3 regions of the Geodermatophilus sp. SYSU D00079 genome follow, and region 3 is predicted to be linked to each of the others. Evidence: predicted binding sites of a transcription regulator. Region 3 holds the regulator's gene; each other region holds the start of a gene.

Evidence for each region. The regulator LexA, encoded in region 3, represses DNA repair genes until DNA is damaged. The targets are predictions, from matches to a motif close to TCGAACANNTGTTCGA.
Region 1: the regulator LexA is predicted to act here: its motif matches at 5,743-5,758, upstream of dinB (DNA polymerase IV).
Region 2: the regulator LexA is predicted to act here: its motif matches at 3,312-3,327, upstream of dnaB (replicative DNA helicase).

What each region holds. Positions count from the first base shown of each region.
Region 1 is NZ_JBJGZS010000009.1:74,408-84,191, reverse strand. Features, by position in the region: gene ACI79E_RS10020 (class I SAM-dependent methyltransferase) at 1-461, shown strand, start outside; gene ACI79E_RS10015 (alkaline phosphatase family protein) at 458-1,684, shown strand; gene ACI79E_RS10010 (serine hydrolase domain-containing protein) at 1,784-3,040, shown strand; gene ACI79E_RS10005 (sucrase ferredoxin) at 3,043-3,984, opposite strand; gene ACI79E_RS10000 (cupin domain-containing protein) at 4,004-5,092, opposite strand; gene ACI79E_RS09995 (BatC protein) at 5,326-5,559, opposite strand; gene dinB (DNA polymerase IV) at 5,774-6,976, shown strand; gene ACI79E_RS09985 (DUF3040 domain-containing protein) at 7,160-7,567, shown strand; gene ACI79E_RS09980 (DUF2750 domain-containing protein) at 7,651-7,989, shown strand; gene ACI79E_RS09975 (transglutaminase family protein) at 7,993-9,784, opposite strand, start outside.
Region 2 is NZ_JBJGZS010000022.1:38,017-47,800, reverse strand. Features, by position in the region: gene ACI79E_RS16770 (deoxyribonuclease IV) at 1-633, opposite strand, end outside; gene rpsF (30S ribosomal protein S6) at 827-1,114, shown strand; gene ACI79E_RS16760 (single-stranded DNA-binding protein) at 1,117-1,596, shown strand; gene rpsR (30S ribosomal protein S18) at 1,699-1,935, shown strand; gene rplI (50S ribosomal protein L9) at 1,938-2,393, shown strand; gene ACI79E_RS16745 (RidA family protein) at 2,508-2,909, opposite strand; gene dnaB (replicative DNA helicase) at 3,426-4,796, shown strand; gene ACI79E_RS16735 (DUF7715 family protein) at 4,861-5,307, shown strand; gene ACI79E_RS16730 (hypothetical protein) at 5,369-6,256, shown strand; gene ACI79E_RS16725 (fatty acid desaturase family protein) at 6,320-7,516, opposite strand; gene ACI79E_RS16720 (ferredoxin reductase) at 7,550-8,650, opposite strand; gene ACI79E_RS16715 (PucR family transcriptional regulator) at 8,758-9,784, shown strand, end outside.
Region 3 is NZ_JBJGZS010000013.1:57,964-67,747, reverse strand. Features, by position in the region: gene ACI79E_RS12710 (phosphatase PAP2 family protein) at 1-622, shown strand, start outside; gene ACI79E_RS12705 (hypothetical protein) at 663-1,652, shown strand; gene lexA (transcriptional repressor LexA) at 1,821-2,570, opposite strand; gene ACI79E_RS12695 (LysM peptidoglycan-binding domain-containing protein) at 3,177-3,473, shown strand; gene ACI79E_RS12690 (hypothetical protein) at 3,646-4,275, shown strand; gene nrdR (transcriptional regulator NrdR) at 4,689-5,246, shown strand; gene ACI79E_RS12680 (vitamin B12-dependent ribonucleotide reductase) at 5,343-8,207, shown strand; gene ACI79E_RS12675 (pyridoxal-phosphate dependent enzyme) at 8,440-9,408, shown strand; gene ACI79E_RS12670 (hypothetical protein) at 9,693-9,784, opposite strand, start outside.

The DNA.
Region 1 (9,784 bases), on a different contig from region 3:
CCGGGGAGGGCGGCGAGGGCAGCTACGACCTGGCGCTGTGCCACTCGGTGCTCGAGGTCGTCGACGACCCCGCCACCACCCTCGGTGAGATCGCCCGCGCGCTGCGGCCCGGCGGCACCGCGAGCATCGCCGCGGCCAACCGCGCCGGGGCGGTGCTCGCCCGCGCCGTCGCCGGGCACCCGGTGGAGGCCCTCGCGCTGCTCGAGGACCGCGACCCCGCACCTCGGCGCGCCGCCCGCCCCGCGCGGCGGCGGTTCGCCCCCGACGCCCTGCTGGCCCTCGTCGAGGCGGCGGGGCTGCAGCCGGGCACCTGGCGGGGGGTGTCGGTCGTCGCCGACCTCCTCGACGTCAGCTCCGGTGCCGACCCGGCCGCCGTTCGCGCCCTGGAGCTGGCGCTGGCCGGGAGCTCCCCCTACCGCGACGTCGCCGCGGGGCTGCACGTCCTGGCCACGCGGACGTGACCGGGGACGGCGCGGCGCCGGGCACCGCGGCAGGCGCCTCCCTCCCGGCGGACCTGGGCCGTCCCCACTACGGGGCCGCGACCCTCGCCGACGTCCTCCCCGGCGCCGCCGCCGCGCTCGGCGTCCCGGTGGAGCGCGGGGACCTGCCCCCCGACCCCCTCGGGCTCACCGCCCTCCTGGCCGGCGCCCGCCGGGTCGCCGTCCTGCTCGTGGACGGGCTGGGTGCCGACCTCGTGCGGGCGCACGCCGACATCGCACCCGTCCTCGCCGGGCTGTCGACCCCCGCCGGTGACCTCTCGGCGCCCTGCCCGAGCACCACGCCGGTCAGCCTCGCCACCCTCGGCACCGGCCTGCCCCCGGGCAGCCACGGGATCCTCGGCTTCGTCACGGTCGTCCCGGGCGAGGCCGGCGCGGCAGGGGAGGAGCGCACCCTCAACCACATCCAGTGGTCCGACGACCCCGACCCGCAGGCCTGGCAGGCCCGGCGCAGCGTCTTCGAGCAGGTCGCCGCCGCGGGCGTCGAGGTCAGCGCCGTCGGCCCGTACGCCTTCGCCGGCTCCGGGCTCACCCGGGCGGTGTACCGCGGGGCGCGGTACACCGGCACCGTCAGCCCCGGGGACCTCGCCGCCCGCCTGCTGCACTCGCTGGCGGCCGCACCGCGCAGCCTCGCCTACGGCTACACCGCCGAGCTGGACCTCACCGGCCACGTGCGCGGCGTCGACTCCGACAGCTGGCGCGCCCAGCTGGCGCTGGTCGACCGGCTCGTCGAGCAGGTGGTCGACGGCCTCCCCGACGACGCCGCCCTGCTCGTCACCGCCGACCACGGGATGCTCGACGTCCCGCCGGAGACCCGCATCGACCTGGACGCCGAGCCGGTCCTCGACGAGGGCGTCCGGCTGCTCGCCGGGGAGCCGCGGGCCCGCTACGTGCACGCCGTCGACGGCGCCGCCGACGACCTGCTGGCCCGCTGGCGGGAGGTGCTCGGCGACCGCGCCTGGGTCGCCGGCCGGGACGAGGCCGTCGCCAGCGGCGTCTTCGGCCCGGTCGACGACGACCTCGCGCGGCGGATCGGCGACGTCGTCGCCCTCACCCGCGGCACCTGGGCGCTGACCGCGACCGAGCGGGAACCCGGCCCGAGCCGGCTGGTCGGCTACCACGGCTCACTCACCGCGACCGAGCTGGCGATCCCGTTGCTCGCCGCGCGGGGCCGCGCCCTGACCTGACCCCGGCCGCCGGAGGGCCGTTGACGGCCGCGGCCGGGAGGACGACAGTGCCCCGCGACCGGCGCTCGACGTCCCGATCCCGGCAGGGCGGAGTCCCCGATGACCGTCAGGCGTGCCCGTCCCACCCACCTCCGGCCCGGCCGGGCCTGGATGCCGGTCCTCGCGGCGTCGCTCGTGCTGACCGGCCTCGTCGCGCCCGGCGCGGCAGCCGCCCCGCCGGCGGGCCGGGACGACCCCGCCCTGGTGGCCGACCTGCGCGGGGACCTCGAGGAGTACCTGCGGGCACGCGGGACGGCGGAGCACGTGTCGGCCGCCGGGCTGAGCGTCGACCTGCCCGGCGCGGAGGCGAGCGTCGACGTCAGCGCGGGGACGACGGAGGCCGGCGGCTCGGTGCCGGTGGAGCCCGACGCCCTCTGGCAGATCGGCAGCAACACCAAGGCCTTCACCTCGGTGCTCCTGCTGCAGCTGGAGGCCGAGGGCCGCCTGTCGCTCGACGACGGCGTCGGGCGGTGGCTGCCGCAGTACCCGCAGTGGCGCGACGTGCCCATCCGGCGCCTGCTGAACATGACCAGCGGCCTCCCGACCTACGACGACCAGCCGGCGTTCCTCACCGACTACGCGGCCGACCCCCTCACGGACTTCCGCACCGAGCGGCTGGTCGACTACGTGGCCGGCGTCCCGGCGACCTCCGGGTACAGCTACTCGAACACCGGCTACGTGCTCGCCGAGCTGGTCGTCGAGGCGGTGACCGGCGACAGCTACGAGGACCAGCTCACCGCCCGGCTCCTCGAGCCGCTCGACCTCGGGGACACGTACTACCGCCCGCACCGCTACCCCGGCTGGATCGCCGACCGCCTGCCGGCTGGCTACTACGTGCAGACCCACGAACCCGAGATGGCCCCGCTGTACGGGCAGGACGTCAGCCGGTACACCGTCTCCTGGGCGCGCGGCGCCGGGGGCATGCTGAGCACCACGGCCGACATGACGCGCTGGGAACGCGCGCTGTACGAGGGGGACCTGCTGCCGCCCGCGCAGCAGGACGCCCTGCTGAGCCTCGTGTCGACGGCGACCGGGGAACCCATCGAGCGCACCTCGCCCGCCGATCCCTCCGGATTCGGCCTGGGGGTCGCGCAGATGACCGACCAGCTCGGCACGTTCTGGTTCTACGAGGGCGCGACGTTCGGCTTCCGCGCCCTGCACGCCTACTTCCCCGAGTCCGGGGTCGTCGTCGCCATCACCCTGAACAGCAGGCCGGACGAGGACCGGATCGGCGTCCTGGCGACGTCGGTGTACGGCACGCTGGCCGAGCACGGTCTCGTCCCGCCGGTGCCCGACCCGGCCGGCGCGGGCGGCTGACCCTAGACCGCGGAGACCAGCCGCACACGCCAGACGTGGGTGTGCGCCTCGTGCGTCGCCCGGCAGGTCAACCGGGCCGCCTCCTCCGACATGCGGCTCTCCACCTCGGCCACCACGTCGCCGTCCGGGCCGGCGAGGGTCACCACCCACCGCTCCACGTCCGCGCCGGACGGGCTCAGCCGCCGCACCCCCCGCGGCGGCAGGTCGTCGACGCCGAGGAGCCCCAGCTCGCCCCGGGCGGTGTGCTGGGCGGCCTGCACCGGCGGCGGGCAGCCGGCCCGGCCGCGCAGCCACGGCAGCGCGACCCGCCCCGCGGCGTGCGCGGCCACCACCTGCGCGCCGTCGTCCGGCACCTGCCCGTAGTAGAAGCCGTGCGGCAGCACCAGCACGTTCGCCGCGAAGCGGTCACCGCCCAGGTGGCTGCACTCCCAGACGTCGTCCGACGGCATCAGCCGCGCCAGCGGCCGGCCGCGCAGCGCGCAGCAGGCGTCGTGACCGCCGTGCGCGCACACCAGGTACGTCGGCCCGGTGGCGGGCTCGCCGGCCGAGCCGTCCCACGGGACGTCGAGCAGGTCGCGGTCGCGGGCGCGGGAGGACCACCACAGCCCCTCCCGGCCCGGCCGGCCGTCGACGTAGGCCCAGCGCCGCGGCCCGTCGGTGAGCCGCCCGCCGGGCCGGCGCACGAGGAGCACCCGCACGTTCTCCACCCGCGCCCGGTGCGCCACCTCGGTGGCGACCGCGGGGTCGAAGCGGGACTGCCGCAGCGCGTCGACGCCCCACGGCCCCGGCTGCTCGATGAGCAGCCACCGCTGCGCGGGCGACGCCGTGGCCACCCCGGAGTCGCCGCGGACGAGCGCGCGCACCGAGCAGCGGTCGTCGTCGATCCGGCCGACCGGCCGGCCGGGGACCTCCCCGGGGCGGCAGAAGTCGGTCGCGTCCGTCACGCCGTGCGGTCCGGCCGGCTCACGACCCGGCCCCGGGAGCGCCGTCACGCGCCCCATCCTCCCCCGGGGGCCGCCCGGGGACGACGGCGTCGGGGACGACCGCGATCGACTCGGTGACCAGCCGCCGCGCGAGGGTCAGCTGGTCGGTGTCGTCGAGGCCGGGCAGGTCGGCGACCTTGAGCTCACCGGCGGCCAGCAGCGCGGCCAGCGCGGGGCGGGTCGACGCGGGCAGCTCGAGCGACCGGCGTCCGGCGACCAGCGTCACCCGGTCGCCGTCCGGCTCCCGCAGCTGGCAGCGGAGCCGAGGGCGGACCCGCAGCACGGTGTCGGTGCTCAGGGCGGCGGCCGCGGTGGCCTGGGCGAGGGGTGCCACGGGCTCCGGGCGCACCTGGGCCCAGGTGCGGCTGCGCAGCCGGTCGGCGACCTCGGCCGGGTCCACCCGGTCCAGCCAGCCCTTCAGCGCCGCCACGACCTCCACCACGTCCCCGGTGACCGCCGACGGGTCGGCGAGGTCGAGGCCCAGGGGCAGGGAGCGGCGCAGCTCGGGGTCCTCGGCGGCCAGCACGCGCACGAGGTCGAGCGCCGACTCGGCGGCCGCCCAGCGCGTCACCGGGTGCACGCCGATGGTCAGGTGCGCGCTGATCTCGCCCAGCGCGGTCGCCGCGTGCAGGTACCCGCGGGGCAGGTAGAGCGCGTCGCCCGGGCGCAGCACCGCGTCGACCACCGGCTCCCGCTCCGCGGCGGCGGCCACGGCGGCGGCCCGGCCGTCCCACGGCTGCGTGCGCAGCGGGTCGGGGAGCACCGGCTCGTGGATGCGCCAGTGCTTCTCGCCGGCCACCTGCAGCACGAAGACGTCGTGCACGTCGTAGTGGGCGGAGAACCCGCGCGAGGACGGCGGGGTGATGTAGGCGTTGACCTGCGTGGGGTGCCCCAGGTCGGCGGCGAGCTGGTCGGCGAACTCGATCAGCGGTGGCCACAGCCGGTGCAGCCCCTGGAGGACCACGGTGCTGCCGTCGGCGAACAGCCGCAGCACCGCGTCGGAGGAGACCTGGTCGGCGATCTCCGCACCGGCGCCGCCGGAGGTGGTGAACCGCTTCGGGTCGACCACCGCGCCGTCCTTGGCGATCCGCAGGAACGGGGTGCGCAGCCCGCGACGGGACAGCAGCTCGTCGACCGCGGCCAGGTCCAGCAGGTCGGCGAAGGACCCGCCGGTCTGCTCGGCGCGGGTGAGCAGCGGCCGGCGGGACCAGTACTCCTCGGCGAAGACCCGCGGGTCGAGGGCGGTGCACCGACGCAGGGCCGGCCGGGGGTCCGGCCGGCCCTGCGTGGTGGGGATCTCGGTCAGGCCGAACCGTCCGCGCCGCCGTCCGCGCCGCCGTCGCCCGCGCCACCGTCCGCGCCGCTGTCGGCACCGCCGTCCGCGCCGCCGTCGCCCGCGCCACCGTCCGCGCCGCTGTCGGCACCGCCGTCCGCGCCGCCGTCGCCCGCGCCACCGTCCGCGCCGCTGTCGGCACCGCCGTCCGCGCCGCCGTCGCCCACGCCGGCGGTGGTCATGTCATCGTCGTCGAGCGCCATGGGTCTCCGATCACATCGGGTCGCGAGCCACCGGGCGGTGGCCCTCCGGGCGTGCTGTACCTCACGCATCCTGCTCTCACACACCTGCCCCGACCAGCGGGAACGGCGTGTCGGCAACAGCTCGGTCACGGCGCCGCGTCGAGGTGCCGGGACCGCGCCAGGGGCGTTACCGTCCTCCCGTCGTCGAACACGTGTTCGAGGTCGGGAAGGGGTCATGAGCCAGTCCGCCCGTGCTGCCGGGTGCGGCGTGCTGCACGTCGACATGGACGCGTTCTTCGCCAGCGTCGAGGTGCGCCGCCGGCCCGAGCTGGCCGGCACCCCGGTGATCGTCGGCGGGGCCGGCAACCGCGGGGTGGTCACCTCGGCCACCTACGAGGCGCGCCGGTACGGGGTGCACGCCGCGATGCCCACCTCGCGGGCGCTGCGGCTGTGCCCGACGGCGACGGTGCTGCCGGGGGACATGGCGCTCTACACCGAGGTGTCCCGGTCGGTCATGGCGTTGTTCCGCTCGATCACCCCGCTGGTCGAGCCGCTGAGCCTGGACGAGGCCTTCCTCGACGTCTCCGGGGCGGGCCGGCGGCTGGGCGACGCCGCGGAGGTCGGGGAGTACATCCGCGCCCGCGTCTACGACGAGCAGGGCATCACCTGCTCGGTGGGTGTGGCCGGCACCAAGTTCGTGGCCAAGCTGGCCTCCACCTCCGCCAAGCCCGACGGGTTGCGCGTCGTCCGGCCCGCCGAGGTCATGGAGTTCCTGCACCCGCTGCCGGTCGGCGCGCTCTGGGGAGTGGGGGCCAGGACCGAGGAGGTGCTGCTGCGGCTGGGGCTGCGCACCGTCGGCGACCTCGCCCACGTGCCGGCCCGCACGCTGCAGCGGGCGCTGGGCCCCGCGGCCGGCTCCTCCCTGCACGAGCTGGCGTGGGGGCGTGACCCCCGGCGGGTGGTGCCCGACGAGCCGGAGAAGTCCGCCGGGCACGAGGAGACCTTCGCCACGGACGTGGACGACCCGGTGGTCGTCCACCGGGAGCTGCTGCGGCTGGCGGAGCGGACGGCGGGCCGGCTGCGCTCGGGTGGCTGGCTGGCCCGCACGGTGAGCATCAAGGTGCGGTTCGCCGACTTCGCCACGATCACCCGGTCCCGCACCCTCGAGGTCCCGACCGACGTCGGGCAGGAGCTCTACGACACCGCCCGCGCCCTGTTCGACGCCCTGGGGCTGGAGCGGGCGCGGATCCGGCTGGTGGGGGTCCGCGCCGAACGGCTGGTCGAGGCCGGCTCCGCGCCCCGGCAGCTGGAGCTGGGCGCCCGGGAGCACGGCCGCCGCGAGGCCGAGCTGGCCGCCGACCGGGCCGCCCGCCGGTTCGGGGCCGGCGCGGTGCGCCCGGCGACCCTGCTGCACCGCGACCGGCAGCGCGCCCGGTGACCAGCCGAGGAACCCCGGACGGCGCTCGTTCGTCCTCTCCGGGGAGTTCCCGACCCACTCGCGAGAGTGATCACGGCGGGTCGGGGACGACTCGCCTTTCGCGCCCCGCAAAGGGCTCGTATCCTCGATGTCACCGTCGGCGGCACCTCCGACGGGATGTGTTCAGGCCCCATGGAGGTCGACGTGCCGCTCTCCGAGCACGAACAGCGTCTGCTGGAGCAGATCGAGCGCGCCCTCGTCGATGACGATCCGAAGTTCGCCTCGCAGGTCCGCACCGGTGACCGCCGGGTCAAGGCCCGTCGCAAGCTGCAACTGGGGGCCCTCCTGCTCCTGGTCGGGATGGCCGTCCTCGTCGGTGGCGCCGTGGCCCCCTCGGTCCCCCTCGGGGTCCTCGGGTTCCTGGTCGCCTTCGGTGGCCTGGCCCTCGCCGTCCTCAACTACCGGTCGGCCACCGGGGTGGTCGAGTCCGGTCCCACCGGGGCCACCGGCCCCGCCGCCGCACCCGGGCGGAGCGGCCGGGGCGGCAAGCCCCGCCGGCAGCCGCTGAAGAACCGCCTCGAGGAGCGCTTCCGCCGCCGCTACGACCAGTAGCCCCACGAGCCCCGCGACAGCCGCCGTCCCCACCGGACGGCGGCTGTCGCGCGTCAGGGCCCCGACGACCGCAGGAGGAACCCGTGTCCGAGGAACCGGTGTGGCAGGCGCTGACCGCCGATCGCGGGCTGTGGGGCTGGGGCGACGACGACGGCATCGTCCCGTGGACCGGGGACGACGGCCGCGACGTCGTCCCCCTGTGGACCTCGGCGGAGCAGGCCGCGCAGGCCGCCGGCGCCGAGGGTGACCCCGGTGAGGCGCCGGTGTTCCTCGACCTCGACACCCTGCTCGCCGAGATCCCCGGCTGGATGGACGCCGGGATCAGCGCGGCGGTGCTCTCCGCGGGCGGCGACGGCTCCCGCGTGCCGCTGACCGAGCTGACCGAGCGGCTGCTGCGACTGCAGGTCGACCGGCCGGACTGAGCCTCAGCCGCGCAGCGCCGGGCGGCGGCTCCACCTCGGCCGCGGCAGTCGGATCCGCAGCTCCCGCGCCCCCCGGCCCAGGGACGGCGGCCACAGCAGCGCGCGCAGCCGGGTCCGCCGGGAGGCCCCGGCCAGCAGCCCGTGCCGGGCGGTGGCCAGCGCCGCCACCAGCTCCGCCCCCGCCGCGGGGACGCTGCCGGGACGCGCGTAACTGGCCGCCTCCTCCGCGCGGGCCAGCCGCGTGACGGCGTCGGCCGCGGCCTGCACCGGCACCAGCCGGCCGCCCGGGCGGTGCGCACCACCGCCGCCGCCCCGCTCGCCCATCGCCGCGGTCAGCTGGGCGGCCACCTGCCGCGGGGTCCGCGCGGGGTCGCCCTCCACCCCGACGTCCAGCGCGGTCGCGGCGAGCTCGTCCCACAGCGCCGCAGCGCTGCCGTCGGCGAGCCGGCGCCGTCGCTGCAGGGCGCGCACCCCGGCGGGCACCGCGGCCAGGGCGGCGACGCCGAGCACGCCGGCGACGCCCAGCAGCACCGGGCGCAGCCAGTCGGCCGACTCCGGTGCGGCCTGCGGCGCGGGCAGCTGCTGGGGCACGGGCTCCAGCTGCGGCGTGGGGGTGGCCGGCCCGGGCAGCGGGACGACGGGCGCGTCGGCGCGGTCGTCGGCCTCCTGGTCCTGCACGCGCGGGGACCACGGCAGCTCCACCGCGCGGTCGACGTCGATCGGGGTCGGGTCGAAGGGGATCCAGCCCAGGTCGTCGAAGTAGGCCTCGACCCAGGCGTGCGCGTCGTCGCTGGTGACCAGCCGGCTGCCGTCGGGCTGCACGGTGCCCGGGGTGTAGCCCAGCACCACCCGCGCCGGCACCCCGGCGGCGCGGACCAGCGCCGCCATCGCCCCGGCGTACTGCTCGCAGTAGCCCCGGCGCAGCCGCAGGAAGTCGGCGAGGTCGTCGCCGCTGGTGCCGGGGGCGGTGGACAGCGAGTACTCGTACCCGTTCGCCGGGTCGGTGAAGTGCCCGTAGATCGCCCGGACCCGCTCGTAGGGGGTGCTCAGGCCCGCGGTCAGCGAGCCGACCAGGTCGGTGACGGCCGGGTCCATCGGGGGCAGCGCGGTGTAGCGCTGGCTCAGCGGCAGGTCGGGCGGCAGCGGTCCGGCCTCGGCCAGCTCCTCCGGGGTGGGCCGCGGGTCGACCGCGCTCACCGACCAGGTGCGCCCCTCGGTGGTCACGTCCCGGCCGAAGACGGTGGCGGTGCCGGGGTCGAACCGCCACTGCTCGGCGTCGGCGACCGCGACCGAGAGGGGGGAGTAGAGCAGTGGCAGGTAGACGTCCTCGTGTCCCAGGGCGGTGACCAGCGCGTCGACGGGGCGGCCGTCCCGTCGTCCGGGCAGGGGGGCCAGCTCGCTGTCGTCGGCCACCGCCGTCTCGCCGTCCAGGTTGCCCACCGACCAGCCGTCCTCGGCGTCGTAGACCTCCAGCGCGACCACGCGCAGGTAGCCGGGGTCGTCGACGGAGGCCTGCACGCGCAGCAGGTCGATCGGCTCGTCCAGGGTCAGCTGGCCCTGCAGGGCGGCGGCCGGGTCGAGCGCCGTCCCGGTCGAGCCGCCGACGCCGCGGCCGATCCCGCCGGCGAAGCTGCCCTCGGTGAGGGTCGGGACGACCGCGCCGACGACCAGCCCCAGCAGCACGGCGACCGTCCCGGTGCGCAGGGCGGTCAGCGTGCCGGTGCCCAGCAGCGGCCGGTGCCCGCCGGCCGGCCGGTGCCGCAGCCGGCGGTGCTGGTCGGCCCACAGCAGGAGC
Region 2 (9,784 bases), on a different contig from region 3:
GTTGTTCAGGTGCACGAGGTCGACGCGGCCGGTGATCGCCCGGACGTCGTCCACCGCGGTCGCGAGGTCCCAGCCGGCGGCCCAGGCGTGGCAGGTGTCGAGCACGAAACCGGCACCGAACTCGCCGACGGCCTCCCACAGCCGCGCGATCGCGTCGAGGTCGCGGGCCATCGCGTTGCCGCCGCCCGCGGTGTTCTCGATCAGCAGGGGGACGGCGAAGCCGCCGGCCTCGGCCTGGCGCGCGAAGGTCTTCCGCCAGTTGTCGACGCCGGCCGCGGGGTCGTCCTTGGCCAGCACGTGGCCGCCGTGCACGACCATGGCGCGGGCGCCGATCGCGGCCGCCGCCTGGGCGTGCTTGTCCAGCAGCTTGCGGCTCGGGATGCGGATGCGGTTGTTCGTCGTCGCCACGTTGAGCACGTAGGGCGCGTGGACGACGACCATGACGCCACCGGCGAGCAGGTCGGCGGCGTCCGGGCGGGGCTTCGGGGCGGTCCAGCCCTGCGGGTCGGCGAGGAAGACCTGCACGCCGTCGGCGTCCATCTCCGCGGCGCGCGCCAGCGGACCGCCGGCGTCGAGCTCGTTGTCCTCGGTCAGGCCAGGGCCGACGTGTACGCCGATCGGGTGAGCTGCCACGGCGCGCACCCTAGTTGCGCCGGGTGACGGTGCCGGGCCTGTGGAAGCCGTCGACCGGTGGGGTCGCGGTTGACGTAGACTGGCCGGAGCGCGTTCCAGCGGTGGCTGTCACCGAGGGGGCGCGCGACGCGTGTACGACCCTCCTGCTGCAGACCGACTGCAGCCGTCCAGACCAGAGGAGGTGGGGTTCTCCGTGCGTCACTACGAACTGATGGTCATCCTCGACCCCGATCTCGAGGAGCGGACCATCGCGCCGTCCCTCGACCGGTTCCTGACCGTCGTCAGCAACTCCGGCGGCACGTTCAAGACCGAGATCTGGGGCCGTCGCCGCATGGCCTACGAGATCAAGAAGCAGGTCGAGGGCATCTACGCCGTCATCGACATCCAGGCCGAGCCGGCCGCGGTCGCCGAGCTCGACCGGCAGCTCAACCTGAACGAGTCGGTCCTGCGCACGAAGCTGATGCGGCCCGAGGCCCACTGACGATGGCCGGCGAGACCGTCATCACCGTCATCGGCAACCTGACGTCGGACCCGGAGCTGCGGTTCACGCCGTCCGGCGCCGCGGTCGCCAACTTCACCGTCGCCTCGACGCCGCGGACCTTCGACCGCCAGTCGCAGGAGTGGAAGGACGGCGAGGCGCTCTTCCTGCGCTGCAACGTGTGGCGGCAGGCGGCGGAGAACGTCGCCGAGTCGCTGACCCGCGGTTCGCGGGTGATCGTCTCCGGCCGGCTCAAGCAGCGGTCGTTCGAGACCAAGGAAGGCGAGAAGCGCACCGTCGTCGAGCTGGAGGTCGACGAGATCGGCCCCTCGCTCCGCTACGCCACCGCGAAGGTCACCAAGGCCTCGCGCGGTGAGGGTGGCGGCGGCTTCGGCGGTGGCGGCGGCGGTGGCGGCTTCGGTGGCGGCGGGTCCAGCGACCCGTGGTCGACCCCGGCCCCGCCGTCGGACGAACCGCCCTTCTGAGACAGGCCTCCGTCCTCCTCACCCCTCGCACGCTCGGGGTGGGCCTCTGGACGGGGCCGACCACTCGTTCCCTGAATCCCTCTTCGTAACTGGAGAACCCCGGTGGCCAAGCCCCCCATCCGCAAGCCGAAGAAGAAGGTCTGCCAGTTCTGCAAGGACAAGGCGACCTACATCGACTACAAGGACACGACCCTGCTGCGGAAGTTCATCTCCGACCGCGGCAAGATCCGTGCCCGCCGCGTCAGCGGCAACTGCAGCCAGCACCAGCGGGACGTCGCCGTGGCCGTGAAGAACAGCCGCGAGATGGCCCTGCTCCCCTACACCTCGACGGCGCGCTGACCATGAGCACCCAGAAGCTGATCCTGACGCAGGAGGTCACCGGTCTCGGGTCCTCCGGTGACACCGTGGAGGTCAAGGGCGGGTACGCCCGCAACTACCTCCTGCCCCGCGGCCTGGCCATCGTCGCCACCCGCGGTGCCGAGAAGCAGGTCGAGTCGCTGCGCCGGGCGCGTGCCGCCCGCGAGGTGCGGTCGCTCGAGGAGGCGCAGACCGTGGCCGGCAGCCTGTCCGGGCTGACCGTCCGTGTGCCGGCCCGCGCAGGTGAGGGCGGCCGCCTGTTCGGCCGCGTCACCACCGCCGACGTCGTCAACGCCGTCACCGCCGCCGGTGGCCCGGCGCTGGACCGTCGCCGCGTGGAGCTGCCCAGCAGCATCAAGACCACGGGGCAGCACACCGTCACCGTGCGGGTGCACCCCGAGGTGACCGCGCAGCTGGCGATCGAGGTCGTCCCCAGCTGAAGGAACACCCCGTCCTCCCCACCCTTCGCACGCTCAGGGTGGGACCCGGGACGGGGCCGCCCGGGAGGGGCGTCGGACTCCGGTCCGGCGCCCCTCCCGGCGTTCCGGGCCCGGTCAGTCGACCGCGGTCGCCTCGAGCTCGACCATCAGCTCCGGGAAGGCCAGCCGGGTGACCCCGACCAGCGTCGCGGCCGGGCGCACGCCGGCGGCCCCGAGCCGTTCGGCCAGGGTGCCGTAGCAGCCCATCATCGCGTCGACGTCGGTCGTGTAGGTGTTCAGCCGGACGACGTTGGCCAGCGTCATCCCGGCCTCCCGCAGGACCGCCTCCACGTTGTCCAGGGCCAGTGTCACCTGTGCCGCGAGGTCCCCGGGGTGCTGCGGGGTGCCCTCGGGGGACATGGCGGCCTGGCCGGAGCACACCAGCACGCGGCCGGCCCCCTCGACCACCTCGGCCTGGTTGAAGCCGATGGCCAGCGACCAGGGCCACGGGTTGACGGGGGTGCGGGTGACGGGCATCGGTCCTCCCCTCCTCGGCCGCCGCCGCGGGGCCGCGACGGTCGGCGGGCAGGGGGCCCATGGTGGACCACCGGCGGCTCCGTGTGGAGTTGTGGACATGTGACCCGTGGGGCTGGTGGGCGGCTCCCGCGACACGCCGGTGGACGACACCAGGATTTCTCCGTGATTTCTCCCGTCCACACCCGGTGGGTCGTCTTCCCGCAGGTCAGCGGCGGGATGTGGAGCCGCGCGCCCGTGAGTCCCCCGCTGTCTCCACATGTCGACACGTCTGTGTCCACCGACTTGTCCACAAGTTGTGCAGAACGGGGTGCACAGCGGTGTTGGACTGCTCCGTCCCAGCTTCCTAACGTCCTCCCCGAGCCACCGCCGGCGCGTTCTGTCGGTGCCGCGCGGTAGCAAGACCCGAACACGCGTTCGAGTCAGGTGTACGTCGTTTCTGGTGCTTCCCCCACCAGGCCCCGGCCAGCGGCCGGGGTCTGTTCGCGGGTGCGCCGGTGAGTGGATGGAGGAGCCTCCGTGGCGGTGGCCGACGAGTTCAGCCGACCGATGCCGACGGCGCCGGAGTACGACCGGCAGCCGCCGCAGGACGTCGCGGCCGAGCAGTCGGTGCTCGGTGGCATGTTGCTGAGCAAGGACGCGATCGCCGACGTCGTCGAGGTGCTGGCCGGCCCCGACTTCTACCGGCCCGCCCACCAGGTGATCTTCGACTGCATCCTCGACCTGTACGGCCGTGGCGAGCCGGCCGACGCCATCACCGTCGCCGCGGAGCTCAACCGCACCGACCAGCTGTCGAAGATGGGCGGCGCGGTCTACCTGCACACGCTCATCCAGTCCACGCCCACGGCGGCCAACGCCGGCTACTACGCGGCGATCGTGGCCGAGCAGGCGGTGCTGCGCCGGCTGGTGGAGGCCGGCACGCGGGTGGTCCAGCTGGGCTACGGCGCCGCGGGCGGCAAGGGCGACGTCGACGACATCGTCGACCGCGCCCAGCAGGAGATCTACGACGTCACCGAGAAGCGCATGAGCGAGGACTACGCGCGCCTCGAGGACGTCCTCCAGCCGACGATGGACGAGCTCGACGCCATCGCCTCCCGCGGCGGCACCGCGCGGGGCGTGCCCACCGGCATCCGCGACCTCGACGAGCTCACCAACGGCCTGCAGGCCGGTCAGATGGTCGTCATCGCCGCCCGTCCCGGTGTGGGCAAGTCGACCCTCGGGCTCGACATCGCCCGCTCGGCCACCGTGAAGCACCACCTGCCGGCGGTCATCTTCTCGCTGGAGATGAGCAAGCACGAGATCACCATGCGTCTGCTGTCGGCCGAGGCGAAGGTGCCGCTGCACCACATGCGCGCCGGCACGCTGTCGGACGAGGACTGGTCGAAGCTGGCCCGCCGCATGGGCGAGATCGCCGACGCCCCGCTCTACATCGACGACTCACCGAACATGACGATGATGGAGATCCGGGCCAAGGCGCGGCGGCTCAAGCAGCGCAACGACCTCAAGCTCGTCGTCATCGACTACCTCCAGCTGATGACGTCGGGCAAGCGGGTGGAGAGCCGCCAGCAGGAGGTCTCGGAGTTCTCCCGTGCGCTCAAGCTGCTGGCCAAGGAGCTCGAGGTGCCGGTCATCGCCATGTCGCAGCTCAACCGTGGGTCCGAGCAGCGTCAGGACAAGAAGCCGATGCTGTCCGACCTCCGCGAGTCCGGCTCCATCGAGCAGGACGCCGACATGGTCATGATGATCCACCGCGAGGACATGTACGAGAAGGAGAGCCCGCGGGCCGGCGAGGCCGACATCATGCTGGTCAAGCACCGCAACGGCCCCACCGCGAACGTCACCGTCGCCTTCCAGGGCCACTACAGCCGCTTCGTGGACATGGCCAACTGACCGATCCCCTCCCGGGCCACCGGCGCGGTCCGGAACTGTCGGACCCCGCTGCCACGGTGGGCGCGTGAAGCTGTTGACCGCGACGTACACGGGCCAGGGCGAGCAGGACGGCGACTTCTGCTCCGCCGTCGAGGGCGAGCTGGTCCTGGTGGGTGACGTCTGCGCGGCCGACCAGGCCGACCCCGACCCGGACGGCGGGTGCGGCTGCGGCCGGGCCTTCACCGGGCTCAGCTCGCACCGGGGGACGACGACCGCCCTGGTCCGCGACCTCGACTTCTCCGCCGAGGACCTGCACCTCGCCGTGGAGACGCACCTCGCCGCCAGCGGGTTCGGGCCGGAGCTCCTGGGCGACGAGGACTTCGCCGACCTGGTCGAGGAGACGGTGCGCGAGGCGGTGGCCTTCGCGCGCTGGTGGCCGGTGGGCACGGTCCTCGGTCGCCGGCTGGACGTCGTGCGCAGCCGGTCACTGCCCTCCGGAGCGGAGAACCACCGCGGGGCCGGCGACCCGTGACCCACAGCCCGGTCACGGCAGGCGGCACTCCGCCGTCGGTGGGTCGCGCCAGGGTGGGCACATGAGCGTCGACCTCTCCGCCGCCACCGACTTCATGGCGGCGCACGCCCGGCTGCTCGACCGCCGGCGGTTCGAGCACCTCTTCGGGGACGGCGAGGGTGACGCCGTCCTCACCGCCGTCGAGGCGTACCGCAACCCGGACGGCGGCTACGGCTGGGGCCTGGAGCCCGACCTGCGCTCGCGCACCAGCCAGCCCGGCGGTGCGCTGCACGCCTTCGAGGCCTTCGCCGACGCCGCGCCGGCCACGACCGGGCGGGCCCGCGAGCTGTGCGACTGGTGTGCCGCCGCCTCCCTGCCCGACGGTGGGCTGCCCTTCGCCCTCCCGGTGCCCGACCTCGCCGGCTGTGCACCGTTCTGGGTGTCCGCCGACGGCACGTCGTCCTCCCTGCAGATCACCGCGATCGTCGCCGCCACGGCCGCCCAGGTGGCCGCGCACGACCCCGCCGTCGCCGGGCACCCGTGGCTGGCGCGGGCGACGGCGTACTGCCTGGCCGCCGTCCGGCGCCTGGGCCCCGAGCCGCACGCCCTGGAGCTGGCCTTCGCCGTGCGGTTCCTCGACACGGTGCACGCCACCCACCCCGAGGCCGGGGAGCTCCTCGACCGCCTCGGGCGGCACGTCCCGGCCGACGGGCTGGTGCACGTGGCCGGCGGGGCGGACGACGAGTTCATGCGCCCGCTGGACTTCGCGCCCCACCCGGGGAGCCCCGCGCGCGCCCTGGTGAGCCCGGAGGCGGTCGAGCGGGAACTCGAGCGGCTGGCCGCCCAGCAGCAGGACGACGGCGGCTGGCGGGTCGACTTCGACAGCTGGTCACCCGCGGCGGCGCTCGAGTGGCGCGGGCACCGCACCGTGGAGGCCCTCACCCTCCTGCGCGCCAACGGCGCCCTCTGACGACGGCGTCCCCGGGCCCGAGGTCGGGCACCGGGGACGCGCGGTCGTGCGGTCGGGCGTGGGTCAGGCGGCGGACTCGGCCATCAGCCGGCGGCGCACCGTCGGCGACCCGGTACTCATCTTGTAGAGCTTGACCAGCTGCGACGGCAGGTTCCGCACCGTCGTCTTGTCCAGCCAGCCGTTGGGCAGCGACAGTCGGATGATCTTGTGCCAGGCCGACGCGACCTGCTTGGGCATCGGGGCGGCGTGGTAGTTGAGCCCGTAGCGGTCGAACAGGTCCCGGACCTTGGGGGCGATCTCGGCGTACCGGTTGCTCGGCAGGTCGGGGAACAGGTGGTGCTCGATCTGGTGCGACAGGTTGCCGGTCATGATGTGCATGGCCTTGGACCCGGAGATGTTCGCCGAGCCCAGCATCTGCCGCAGGTACCACTCGCCGCGGGTCTCCCCGTCGATCGAGCGCTTCTCGAAGGTCTCGACGCCCTCGGGGAAGTGCCCGCAGAGGATGACCGAGTTCGACCACACGTTGCGCACCAGGTTGGCCACGACGTTGGCCGCGAGGGTCGCCATGAAGTTCGGTCCGGACAGCAGCGGGTGGACGAGGTAGTCCTTGCGCACCTGCCGGCCGATCTTGCGGAGCACGGCCTTGGCGCGGGCGCGGAACTCGGGGTCCCCGGTCTGCTTCTTGGCGATGACGGCCCCGAGCTCGAGGTCGTAGGCGGCGATGCCGTACTCGAAGAAGCAGGCGTTGATGAAGCTCCACAGCGGCTGCCCGAGGTACATCGGCACCCACCGCTGGTCCTCGTCGACGCGCATGATGCCGTAGCCGAGGTCGTTGTCCTTGCCGATCACGTTCGTGTACGTGTGGTGCAGCTCGTTGTGCGAGTGCTTCCACTGCTCGGCCGGGCTGGCCATGTCCCACTCCCACGTCGTGGAGTGGATCTTCGGGTCGCGCATCCAGTCCCACTGGCCGTGCAGGATGTTGTGCCCGATCTCCATGTTGTCGAGGATCTTGGCCACCGAGAGGCCGATCGTCCCGACGATCCAGGCCGGCGGGAAGCCCGAGGCCAGCAGCACGGCGCGGCTGCCCAGCTCGATCTTGCGGTGGACGTCGATGACCTTGCGGATGTAGGCCGCATCGGCCTCACCGCGGGTGTCGATGACGCCCTGGCGGATCTCGTCGAGCTCCTTGCCGATGAGCTCGATGTCCTCGGCGGTGAGGTGGCCGATCGGGTTGACGGGCTTCTTCTGCAGAACGGTCACGCGGCAGGCTCCTGGAGGGGTCGCGGTGGTGGGTCAGTGGTCGATGTCGCAGGCGCCGGCGGCGGCGCTCACGCAGGTCTGGACGAGGACGCCGTCCCCGGGGGCGGCGGTGGTGACCTCGCCGTTGCGCAGGTCGCGGACCGCGCCCTGCCGCAGCGGCAGCACGCAGCCGAAGCAGATGCCCATCCGGCACCCGCTCGGCATGAGGACGCCGGCCTCCTCGGCGGCGTCCAGGATCGGCGTCGCGCCGTCGGCGTCCACCGTCGTGCCCGACCTGGTGAAGGAGACGGTGCCGCCCTCGCCGGCGACGACGATGGTGGGGCGGAACCGCTCGGTGAACAGCCGGTCGGCGAGCCCGGCGGTCTCCCAGTGCTCCTCCAGCGCCTCGAGCAGCCCGACCGGCCCGCACGCCCAGGTGGCGCGCTCGGCGTGGTCCGGGACCAGCGCGGTGATCGCCGCGGGGGACAGGGTGCCGGCGGTGTCGGTGTGCTGCTCGACCAGCCGGATCCGGCCCGCGGCGGCCAGTGCGCGCAGCTCGGCGCCGAAGACGACGTCCTCGGCGGTGGGCGCGGAGTGCACGAGGACGACGTCGGTGAGCTCGGGGTGGTTGCGCAGGATGCCCATCACCGGGGTGATGCCCGAGCCGGCGGTGACGAACAGCGCCTTGGCGGGGACGGGGGTCGGCAGCACGAACTCGCCCGCGGCCTGGTCCAGCTGCACGATCGTGCCCGGCCGGGTGCGGTGCACCAGGTGGTTGCTGACCTTGCCGCCGGGGATGGCCTTGACGGTGATGCTGATGCAGCCGTCGGCGCGGGTGAGGTCCGAGGTCAGCGAGTAGGCGCGCCACTGGCGGACGCCGTCGACGTCGACGCCGATGCGCACCCACTGGCCGGGCACGTGGGGCCGCCAGTCGGCGCCCGGGCGGATCACCAGGGTGGCGGCGTCGCGGGTCTCGCGGTGCACCGCCTCGATGCGCCCGCGCAGGGGGGCACCGGAGCGCAGGGGGCGCACCATGTCGAGGTAGTCGTCGGGCAGCAGCGGCGTCGTCACCAGCTCGGCGAGACGCAGCGCACGGTTGCGGAGGGCGGTCAGGGCCGGCCGGGCCGGGGAAGGGCGCGGAACGGTCGCGGTCATGCTTCTGATCGTTCCCAGCCATGCAGGCAATTACCTGTGCCCTGGACGTGAACCTCGGGCCCGGTACTGTTCCCGCCGAACAAAGCGCCGGTGACTGTGAGGTGAGTGTGACGCCGGAGCAGAACCCCTTCACCCCCGCGGTGGCCACGGCGATGCGCGCCGAGCTGCCCGCGGTGGCCGAGCGCACGGTGGCCGCGATCGTCGTCGAGGTGCCCAGTTACGCCGAGGCGTTCCAGGGCGACATGGGCCGGGCGATCGAGAACGCCGTCCAGCTGGCGCTGGGCGGGTTCCTCCAGCTGGCGACGACGACCGGTGGCGGCGACGCCAGCCGGCCGATCGGGCCGGCGCTGGAGGGCGCCTACGCCCTGGGCCGAGGGGAGGCCAAGAACGGGCGGACGATGGACGCCCTGCTGGCCGCCTACCGCGTCGGCGCGCGCGTGGCCTGGCGGCACATGAGCGAGACGGCGGTGGGCGCCGGGATGCCGGCGGCCTCGCTGGCCCGCTTCGCCGAGCTGGTGTTCGCCTACATCGACGCGCTCTCGGCCTCCAGCGTCGCCGGCCACGCCGACCACCTCGCCACCAGTGGCCGCGAGCGCCGCCGTCACCTGGAGCGGCTGGCCGAGCTGCTGCTCACGGGGAGCCCGGCCTACGACCTGGCCGCAGCGGCCGAGCGGGCCGACTGGACGCCGCCGCGCACCCTCACCGCCGTGCTCCTCCCGGAGGCCCGTGCCCGGGGGGCGGTGGCCCAGCTCGACGCCCGCACGCTGCAGGCGGGCGCGGACCTCCCCGGTGCCGAGTCCGCCACGGAACGGGCGGTGCTGCTCGTGCCGGACGCGGAGGGCTTCGCCCGGGCGGGCCTGCTCAAGGCGCTGTCCGGGCGGGAGGCCGTCGTCGGACCGCCGCGGCCGTGGCAGCACGCCCGGTCGTCCTACTCCCGGGCGCTGCGGGCGCTGCAGCTGGGCCTGCGGCCGGAGGGCGAGGCGCCGGTGGACACCGAGCAGCGGCTGGCCGAGCTGGTCCTCCGGGCCGACGGCGAGGCGCTGGCCGACCTGCGCGCCCAGGTGCTCGCGCCGCTGGACGACCTGGCGCCGGGCCCGCGGGAGAAGCTGGTCGAGACGCTGCGGTCGTGGCTGG
Region 3 (9,784 bases):
CGTGACCGTGGGCGTGACCGTGGACCTGCTCAGCCGCGGCACGCTGGAGCGGATGGACCTGCGGGTCTCCGAGGTGGTCAGCGCCTGGGACCTCAAGGACTCCGCCGCCTACTGGCCGGTGTGGGCGGTGACCCAGCTCGGTGGGCGCGGCTTCATCCTCATCGTCCTCGCCGTCCTCGTCGGCCACCTCGTCTGGCGCCGGCGCACCGTCGTCCCGCTGTTGCGCGTGCTGGTCGCACTCGCCCTGCTGACCGTCGTGGTCTACGGGTTCAAGTACGGCACCGGCCGCACCGCGCCGGCCTACCCCGGGTCGTTCTTCTACCGGGACGGCGCGTCCTACCCCTCCGGGCACGTGGCCAACGCCGTCCTCATGTGGGGCGTGGCCCGCTGGCAGGCCGTCGAGTTCCGGCTCGCCCCCGCCGTCCAGCGCACGTTCCGGCTGCTCAGCGTCGCGGGCCCCGTGGCGACCGGGGTGGCCATGGTGTCGCTGGACTTCCACTGGGTCACCGACGCCGTCGTGGGTGCGTCGGTCGGCATCCTGCTGTTGGGCGTGGTTCACGGGCTGGACGCAGTCGTGCTGTCACGCTGGGTGGGTGCCCGAGCTGGCCGGCCGTCCGCGTAGCGGTGCCGTAGGGCGACGTCCGGCGGGGGCCGCCCTCGCGGTGGCGCTCGTCCTCGGTACCGCCCTGCCGGCGTCCGCCGAGGACGCGGCGCAGTCCGGCCCGTCGACGCAGTGCCAGATCACCGACCCCCGCCTGCCCGAGTTGTCCGGGCTGGTCGTGGTCGGTGACCGGATGCTGGCGATCAACGACGGCGGCCAGCAGATCGACGTGTTCGTCCTGGACGCCACCTGCCGGGTGCTCACGGTGCGCAGCGCGCCGGTGGACCCCTACGACCCCGAGGACCTCGCCGTCGGCGCGGACGGCACGGTGTGGCTGGCCGACACCGGGGACAACGAGGGCACCCGCGACACGGTGGCGCTGCTCGCGCTGCGGCCCGACGGCAGCACGGGGCTCTACCGGCTGGCCCATCCCGACGGCCCGCGGGACGTCGAGGCGCTCCTGCTGGCACCCGACGGCACGCCCCACCTCGTCTCCAAGGAGGTCCTGGGGGCCAGCAAGGTCTACCGACCGGTGACCGCGCTGGTCGAGTCGGGGACGGTGGCGCTCACCGAGGTGGCCGGGGTGGAGTTCACGCTCACCGGCACCACCGGTGGGCCGGTCGGTCGCGCCGGGCAGCTCATGGTCACCGGAGGAGCGGTGTCGGCCGACGGGAGCCGGGTGGCGCTGCGCACCTACACCGACGCCTACGTGTGGCCGCTGTCGGGTTCGGACGTCGCCGGGGCCCTGGAGGGGGAGCCGGTGCGCATGGCGCTGCCCGACGCGCCCCAGGGGGAGGCGATCAGCTTCACCGCCGACGGCAGCGGCGTCGTCGTCGCGGGCGAGGGTGTGCCGACCGACGTCACGGTCGTCCCGATCCCCGAGGGGAGCGCCTCCGCCGGTCCGGCTGCGGCATCGGCGTCGGACGGCGGCTTGCCGGGGCTGCTGACCACGTCGGACGGAGGCATCCCGCTGGTCCCGGCCGCGGTGGTCGCCGCGCTGGTCGCCACGGCCCTCGTGTGGGTGGGCGGGAGACTGCGCCGCCGCACCTGACCCATTCCCGGCGGGTGGGCCGGCGTGCACGGCACCCGTCGATCGGGTCGACCGCGGGCGCCGGTCGGGGCCGCGAGGACGGTGGCCCGGACCCCGGCTGCCCGGGTGGGACGCGGGTGCCGGTCCGCCGGGACCGTCAGGCTCCGGCAGACCGGTCCGAGCCGGGCGTCACACGCGGCGCAGCACCGTGACGACGCGGCCGAGGATGGTGGCGTCGTCGCCGGGGATGGGCTCGTAGGCCGGGTTGTGCGGCAGCAGCCACACGTGCCCGTCGCGGCGCTTGTAGGTCTTCACCGTCGCCTCCCCGTCGAGCATCGCGGCGACGATCTCGCCGTTCTCGGCGGTCGGCTGCTGACGCACGACGACCCAGTCGCCGTCGCAGATGGCGGCCTCGACCATCGAGTCGCCGGCGACCTTGAGCATGAACAGCGTGCCCTCGCCGACCAGTTCGCGGGGGAGGGGGAAGACGTCCTCGACCGCCTGCTCGGCCAGGACGGGACCACCGGCGGCGATCCGCCCGACCAGCGGCACGTACGTCGGGGCCGGGGTCTCGTCGGAGCCGGTCGCGGCCGGCTGCGGGGCCTCTCCGGAGGTGTCGCCGGGGAGGCGGACGTCGAGGGCCCGCGGCCGGTTCGGGTCACGGCGCAGCCAGCCCTTCTTCTGCAGCACCGTCAGCTGGTGGGCGACGGAGGACGCGGAGGAGAGCCCGACCGCCTCACCGATCTCCCGCACCGAGGGCGGGTAGCCGCGGCGTTCGATCGAGTCGCGGATGACCTCCAGCACGCGCCGCTGACGCTGGGTGAGACCGTCGCCGGCCTCGCCCCGGTCGGGGAACGTGCGCACGGCTGCCGTCTCGGTGGTCGCGGGCCGGCCCGCCGCCCTCCGGCGGCTCCCCGACGCACCACTCTTCTCCGCCACCGTCGCCTCCTCGCCGGCTGCCCGCGCAGCGCGTCTCGTCCTTCCGGGCGACCGTAGCGCGCCGGACGCATCGGATCAAACACGTGTTCGAAGTGGCCGGTGGGTGCGGTGGCTTTCGTCGGAGCCATCCGGTAGACATCGCACAGACATCCGGGTCGAACACCTGTTCGATGGTCCGGATCAGTGAGAGGAGCGGTCGTGGCAGGCGTGCAGCAGGCGGTCCTGGAGTTCGACGACGCGGTGCAGGTGCCCTGGCGGCCCCGCCTCCGGGCGGTCCCCGCGCCGGGCGGGCACGGCTCGCCGCGCCCGCCGCACCGCTCCGCGGCCGGTCCCGCCCCGTCGCGAGCCGGGGCGGCTCGATCCGTGGCGGGCGCGGCGCGATCGGCGGGGCCGGTCCGGCCCGCGGCGGGTCCGGCCCGTCCGCCCGTGGTGCCGACTCGACCGGCCGTGGTGCCGACTCGACCGGCCCCGGCCGGTGGGGGGCGCTCCGGCGCGGCGGGCGGCGTCCGTCCGGGCGCGCGGCCGACGCGGCCCGTGCCCGGCCGTGGGGCCTCGTCGGCACCTGGCCGTCCGGCACGGGGTGGCTGTGGCCCGGCGGGCCGGCCGGTGCGCCCCGGGGTGCGGCTGACCCGCAGGGCCCGCCGCCTCTCGGTGGTCCTGGCGCTGGGGGTGGGGCTGGCCCTGGGCTCGTGGGTCGCCCCGCTGCTGGACGGGGGGTCCGGTGACCTCCGGCTGGTGGGCGAGCGCAGTGTCGTCGTGCAGCCGGGGCAGACCGTGTGGTCCATCGCCGGTGACGTGGCCGGGGGGGAGCAGGACGTGCGCGCCGTGGTCGACGCCATCGAGGAGCTGAACGGTCTCGACGGCGCCGTCGTCATCCCCGGCCAGGTGTTGCGGCTGCCCTGAGTGAGCGGCGCCGGGAGCCGGCCCGGGTGCGGTGCTGCCCAGGGTGGCCCGTCCACCTGCGGGGACGCTGCCGTGGGGCCAGGGAGCGACAAGACCCGCGGCCCATGTTCGTCAAGCTTGTGCGCCCGGTCGTTCACGGTCAGTGGTCGTCCGGCGACCTACGGTCTGGGGCGTGTCAGGGATGTCGGTCCGCCGGGAAGCGGTCTTCGCCGAGCAGTCGCCGGGTGTCGAGGTCCACGTGGACGGCGCCTGGCGGCCGGGGGTGATCCTGGGCTGGCGGCACGACTCCGGCGGCGCCTGCGAGGTCCGGGTGCGCGTCACCGTCGCCGGTTCGGTCCGGGAGTCGTGGACCGACCTGGCCGACCTGCGCCTCCCCGAGGCGGTCGCGCCGGCCGCCACCTCGCGCCCGGAGCCCACCGTCGCCGCCGCGTCGCCGACGGTGTCCTGGACGCGCGCCGCCGCCCGCGAGCGGCTGGTCGCCGGCCTCCGGCCCGCCGGTGACGGTGCCGTCGCGACCGGTGCCGAGCCGCCGCGTCGGCGGCGGCGGCACGGCGGCGACGTGACGGCCGAGCAGCCCGCGGTCCGCGCGGACGTGACCGGCCGGCACCGTGCTCCCGCCGTCACCGGCCGGCACCGCGCCGCCGACGAGAGGGGCGACGAGCCGGGGTCCCACCCGGGTGGCGGGACCGCGGCGATGCCGCTGCAGCGCGCCGAGGCCGACTGCCTGACCCGGCCCATGCGGCTGGGTGACCGGATCGCCCGCCCCCGCATCCCGCGGCCGGACGGCTCGATCCGCGCCTGACCCTCGTCGCCCTGTCGCCAGAGACGGGAGCGGTCGACCGGTACCGCGACCGACCGCGCGGCGACCCGCCATACACCCATTCCCTGCCACTGCGTGAGCGTCGCGCGGTGTGTCGCGGCGTGTCCCGGTGACGGCTGGGACAGGAGGACGCTGCTGGTCACGCGCGAGCCGGACCGGAACACGCGGGGCGTGTCCCGGCTTGCACATCTAGTGGGGGTGGTCCTAGGGTTCCCCTACATCTAGTAGTTGCACGGATGTAAGCCCGTCCACAGACCGGTCCTCAGGTTCTCCCCGCGGCGTCCACCGGATGTCCCCAGGAGGGTCCACAGCCGGTCCGGGGAGGCGTGGTGGCCGCCCGTGCCGCGGTTCGTCGGCGGGGCGGGTGAGAGCCGCGCCGGAGAGGGGGAGGAGCGGTGCGCTGCCCCTTCTGTCACAACGCCGACAGCCGGGTCATCGACTCGCGCGAGGCCGACGAGGGCGCGACCACCCGTCGTCGGCGGTCGTGCCCGGCCTGCGGCCGGCGGTTCACGACGGTCGAGGAAGCCGTCCTCGCCGTGGTGAAGCGCAGCGGCGTGAGCGAGCCGTTCAACCGCACGAAGGTCATCGCCGGCGTCCGTCGGGCCTGTCAGGGCCGACCGGTCGACGAGGACCAGCTCCAGAAGCTCGCCCAGCAGGTGGAGGACGCCATCCGGGCCACCGGGGCCGCGGAGGTGCCCAGCAACGAGGTGGGCCTGGCGATCCTGCGACCGCTGCGCGAGCTCGACGAGGTCGCGTACCTGCGGTTCGCCAGCGTCTACCGCGCCTTCACCTCGCTCGAGGACTTCGAGAAGGAGATCACCGAGCTGCGGGCCCGGCACATCGCCGCCGGCACCCTGCCGCTCCCTGGGATGCAGAACGACCCGCCGGTCGTCCGCCGGCGGGGTGCGGGGCGGGCCCAGGCCGCCCCCGACGGCAGCGTCGCCGGCACCTGAGAACTGTCAGCACCACCCGTTAGAACAGAGTGCGGCTCTCTTCCCCAGCCGCCGCGACTGCCCACGAACCAGGGCCCACAACACAGGGAGAGCTCCGTGACCGAGACCGAGGACCGCTTGTCGGGCCGCACGCGTCGCGCCGCCAAGGCGCCGACCAGGGGGAAGGGCCTGAAGGTCAAGCGGGTCTTCACCACCGCCGGTGTGCACCCGTACGACGAGGTGACCTGGGAGCGCCGGGACGTCGTCATGACGAACTGGCGGGACGGCTCGATCAACTTCGAGCAGCGCGGCGTGGAGTTCCCCGCCGAGTGGAGCATCAACGCCACCAACATCGTCACGACGAAGTACTTCCGCGGTGCCGTGGGCACGCCCCAGCGGGAGAGCAGCCTGCGCCAGCTCATCGACCGGGTGGTGCTCACCTACGGCCAGGCCGGCCGGGAGCACGGCTACTTCGCCACCGAGGGCGACGCGGAGATCTTCGAGCACGAGCTGACCTGGATGCTGCTGCACCAGTACTTCAGCTTCAACTCGCCGGTCTGGTTCAACGTCGGCACCAGTGCGCCGCAGCAGGTCAGCGCGTGCTTCATCCTCGCCGTCGACGACACGATGGACTCGATCCTCAACTGGTACCGGGAGGAGGGGCTGATCTTCAAGGGCGGCTCCGGCGCCGGGCTGAACCTCTCCCGCATCCGCTCCTCCAAGGAGCTGCTGTCCTCCGGCGGCACCGCCTCGGGCCCGGTCTCCTTCATGCGCGGCGCCGACGCCTCCGCCGGCACCATCAAGTCCGGCGGCGCCACCCGGCGTGCGGCGAAGATGGTCGTCCTCGACATCGACCACCCCGACATCGAGGAGTTCATCGAGACCAAGGCGCGCGAGGAGGACAAGATCCGCGCGCTGCGCGACGCCGGGTACGACATGGACCTCGGCGGCAAGGACATCACCAGCGTCCAGTACCAGAACGCGAACAACTCCGTCCGGGTCTCCGACGAGTTCATGCGTGCGGTGGAGGACGGCACCGACTTCGGCCTGCGGGCCCGCCTCGACGGCACGGTCATCGAGACCGTCGACGCCAAGTCGCTGTTCCGCAAGGTCACCCAGGCCGCCTGGGAGTGCGCCGACCCGGGCATCCAGTACGACGACACGATCAACGACTGGCACACCAACCCCGAGACCGGGCGGATCAACGCGTCCAACCCCTGCTCGGAGTACATGAGCCTGGACAACAGCTCGTGCAACCTGGCGTCGCTGAACCTCATGAAGTTCCTCAAGGACGACGGCACGTTCGACGCGAAGACCTTCGTGAAGGCCGTCGAGCTGGTCATCACCGCGATGGACATCTCGATCTGCTTCGCCGACTTCCCGACCGACCCGATCGGTGAGACCACCCGCGCCTACCGCCAGCTGGGCATCGGCTACGCCAACCTCGGCGCCCTGCTGATGGCCACCGGCCACGCGTACGACTCGCGCGGCGGCCAGACGCTGGCCGCGGCGATCACCTCGCTGATGACCGGCACCGCCTACCGCCGCTCGGCGGAGCTGGCCGGCATCGTCGGTGCGTACGAGGGCTACGCCCGCAACGCCGACGCCCACGCCCGGGTCATGCGCAAGCACGCCGCGGCCAACGACGCCATCCGCCCGGTCGGGGCCGACGACGCCGACGTGCTCAAGGCCGCGACCGCCCAGTGGCAGGAGTGCCTGGAGATCGGCGGGGACTTCGGCTGGCGCAACGCGCAGGCCTCGGTGCTCGCCCCCACCGGCACCATCGGCTTCATGATGGACTGCGACACGACCGGCATCGAGCCGGACTTCTCGCTGGTCAAGTTCAAGAAGCTGGTCGGCGGCGGGTCCATGCAGATCGTCAACCAGACGGTCCCGCGGGCGCTGAAGAGCCTGGGCTACCAGGACGAGCAGATCGAGGCGATCGTCGAGTACATCGCCGAGCACGGCCACGTCGTCGACGCGCCGAGCCTGCGCCCGGAGCACTACGAGGTCTTCGACTGCGCGATGGGCGAGCGGGCCATCTCCCCGATGGGCCACGTCCGGATGATGGCCGCGGTCCAGCCGTTCATCTCCGGCGCCATCTCGAAGACGGTCAACATGCCGGAGACGGCGACCGTCGAGGACGTCGAGAACATCTACTTCCAGGGCTGGAAGCTCGGGCTCAAGGCGCTGGCCATCTACCGCGACAACTGCAAGGTCGGCCAGCCGCTGTCCGACGCCAAGGCCAAGAAGGCCGAGGCCAAGGCCGAGGTGGAGGTGGCCGCCCCGGCACTGCTGGCGCACCCGGTGCGCAAGCGGCTGCCGAAGAAGCGGACCAGCGTCACCACCTCCTTCAGCGTCGCGGGCGCCGAGGGCTACATGACCGCCGGCATGTACGACGACGGCAGCCTCGGTGAGGTCTTCCTCAAGCTGGGCAAGCAGGGGTCGACCCTGGCCGGTGTCATGGACGCCTTCTCGATCTCGTTGTCCATCGCGCTGCAGCACGGTGTGCCGCTGGAGACCTACATCCAGAAGTTCACCAACATGCGCTTCGAGCCGGCCGGCATGACCGACGACCCGGACATCCGGATCGCCCAGTCGGTGATGGACTACATCTTCCGTCGCCTGGCGCTGGACCACCTGCCGGTCGACAAGCGGGCCAACCTCGGCATCTTCAGCGCCGAGGAGCGGGCCGCCCAGGTCTCCGGCTACGACACCTCCGCGTCGACCGCCACGGTCGTCGAGGAGGAGGAGGTCGACCTCGAGGCGCTGCGTGGCTCCGCGCCGACCGAGGCCCCGGCCAAGCCCGAGCCCAAGGCGGGGAAGTCGGTCAAGGAGGCCCACTCCTCGGCCGAGCTGCTCGAGCTCGTCACCGGGACGGCCACCGACGCGCCGCTGTGCATGACCTGCGGCACGAAGATGCGTCCCGCCGGCAGCTGCTACGTGTGCGAGGGGTGCGGCTCCACCAGCGGCTGCAGCTGACGTGGACGGCCAGGAGATGTCCCCGTCGGCACGGTCGGCGATGTCCTGACCTCCGTCGGCATCGTCCGGGGTGCGGTCATCGGGACACTCCTGGTCAGCCCGATCCGTCCAACGGCCCGGTCCCTCCTCGAGGGACCGGGCCGTTGGTCGTGTCCGGCGCGGAGTGGGCCGGCGGGGGCCGCTGCCGTCCCGACTCAGCGGGGCCGAGGCGGTGAGGTGCCATGATCACCGCATGACGTCCGCATCGCGCCGCGTGCGGCTGGCGACCTGGCCGACGCCGCTGGAACCCGCGCCGCGCCTGGCCCGTGCGATCGGGCTGGCCGAGAGCGACCTGTGGCTCAAGCGCGACGACCTGGTGGGCCTCGGCGGCGGGGGCAACAAGGTGCGCAAGCTGGAGTGGATCATCGGCGCGGCCCTGGACGACGGCGCCGACGTCCTGGTGACCACCGGTGCTGCGCAGAGCAACCACGCCCGCCTGACCGCGGCCGCCGGGGCCCGGCTGGGCCTCGACGTCGTCCTCGTGCTGGCGGGGGAGGCCGGGGCGGCCACGTCGGGCAACCTGGCGCTGGACGGCCTGCTCGGGGTCCGCGTCGTCTGGGCCGGGAAGGCCGACCACGTGGGACTGTCCGCCGCTGCCGAGGAGGTCGTCGCCGATCTCGTCCGCGCCGGCCGCCGGCCCGCCGTCGTCCCCTTCGGCGGCTCCAGCGCCGTCGGCGCCCGCGGCTACCGGGAGTGCGCCACGGAGCTGCTGGCGCAGGCGCCGGACCTGCGCACCGTGGTCACCGCCCTCGGCTCGGGCGGCACGATGGCCGGCCTGGTCGCCGGTCTGGGTGCCGACCGGGTGCTGGGCGTGCACGTCGGCGCGGTCGCCGACCCCGCGCGGACGGTCGCGGGCCTGGTGGCGGAGCTGACGGGTGCGGACTGCGACCCCGGCGGCCTCCGGCTGCGACTGGACCAGGTGGGCGAGGGCTACGGGACGCTGCCGGAGCCGGTGGTGGCCGCGCTGGTCAGCGCCGCCCGGTGCGAGGGTGTCGTCCTCGACCCCGTCTACACCGGGCGCGCGCTGGCCGGGCTGGTGGACGCCGTCGCCGCCGGGGACGTGCGGCGGGGCGAGTTGACGGTGTTCCTGCACTCCGGTGGCCTGCCCGGCCTCTTCGGTTCGGCGGCGGCGGTCCGGCGTGCGGAGGCGATGCTCGGCTGAGCGCGGGCCGGTCCCGCCTTCCCCGGCCGGAGTCCGGCATCGACAGCGGAGACGGCACCGCCCTGGCCGGCCCGCTGCGCACCCGCGTCAAGGACGGCACCAGGTGGACGGCGGCGCCGCTCGCCCCGGTCGTCGACATCCGGCCGGGGCGGCCCGGTGCGGCCCGCGTCCGCCCCGGCAACGCCCGGGCGGTGCTCACCAGCGCGGCCTGACCGCGACGACGGGAGCGCCCGGAACCGCGGTGCCCCGGCCCCACGACGGGACCGGGGCACCGGTCCGGGCGCTCAGACCACGACGGCGGCCAGCGACTCCGGCGCGAACAGCTCCTCGGGCTCGTAGCGCCGCGGCGAGAGCCCCTGCTCGTGGTGGTAGCGCA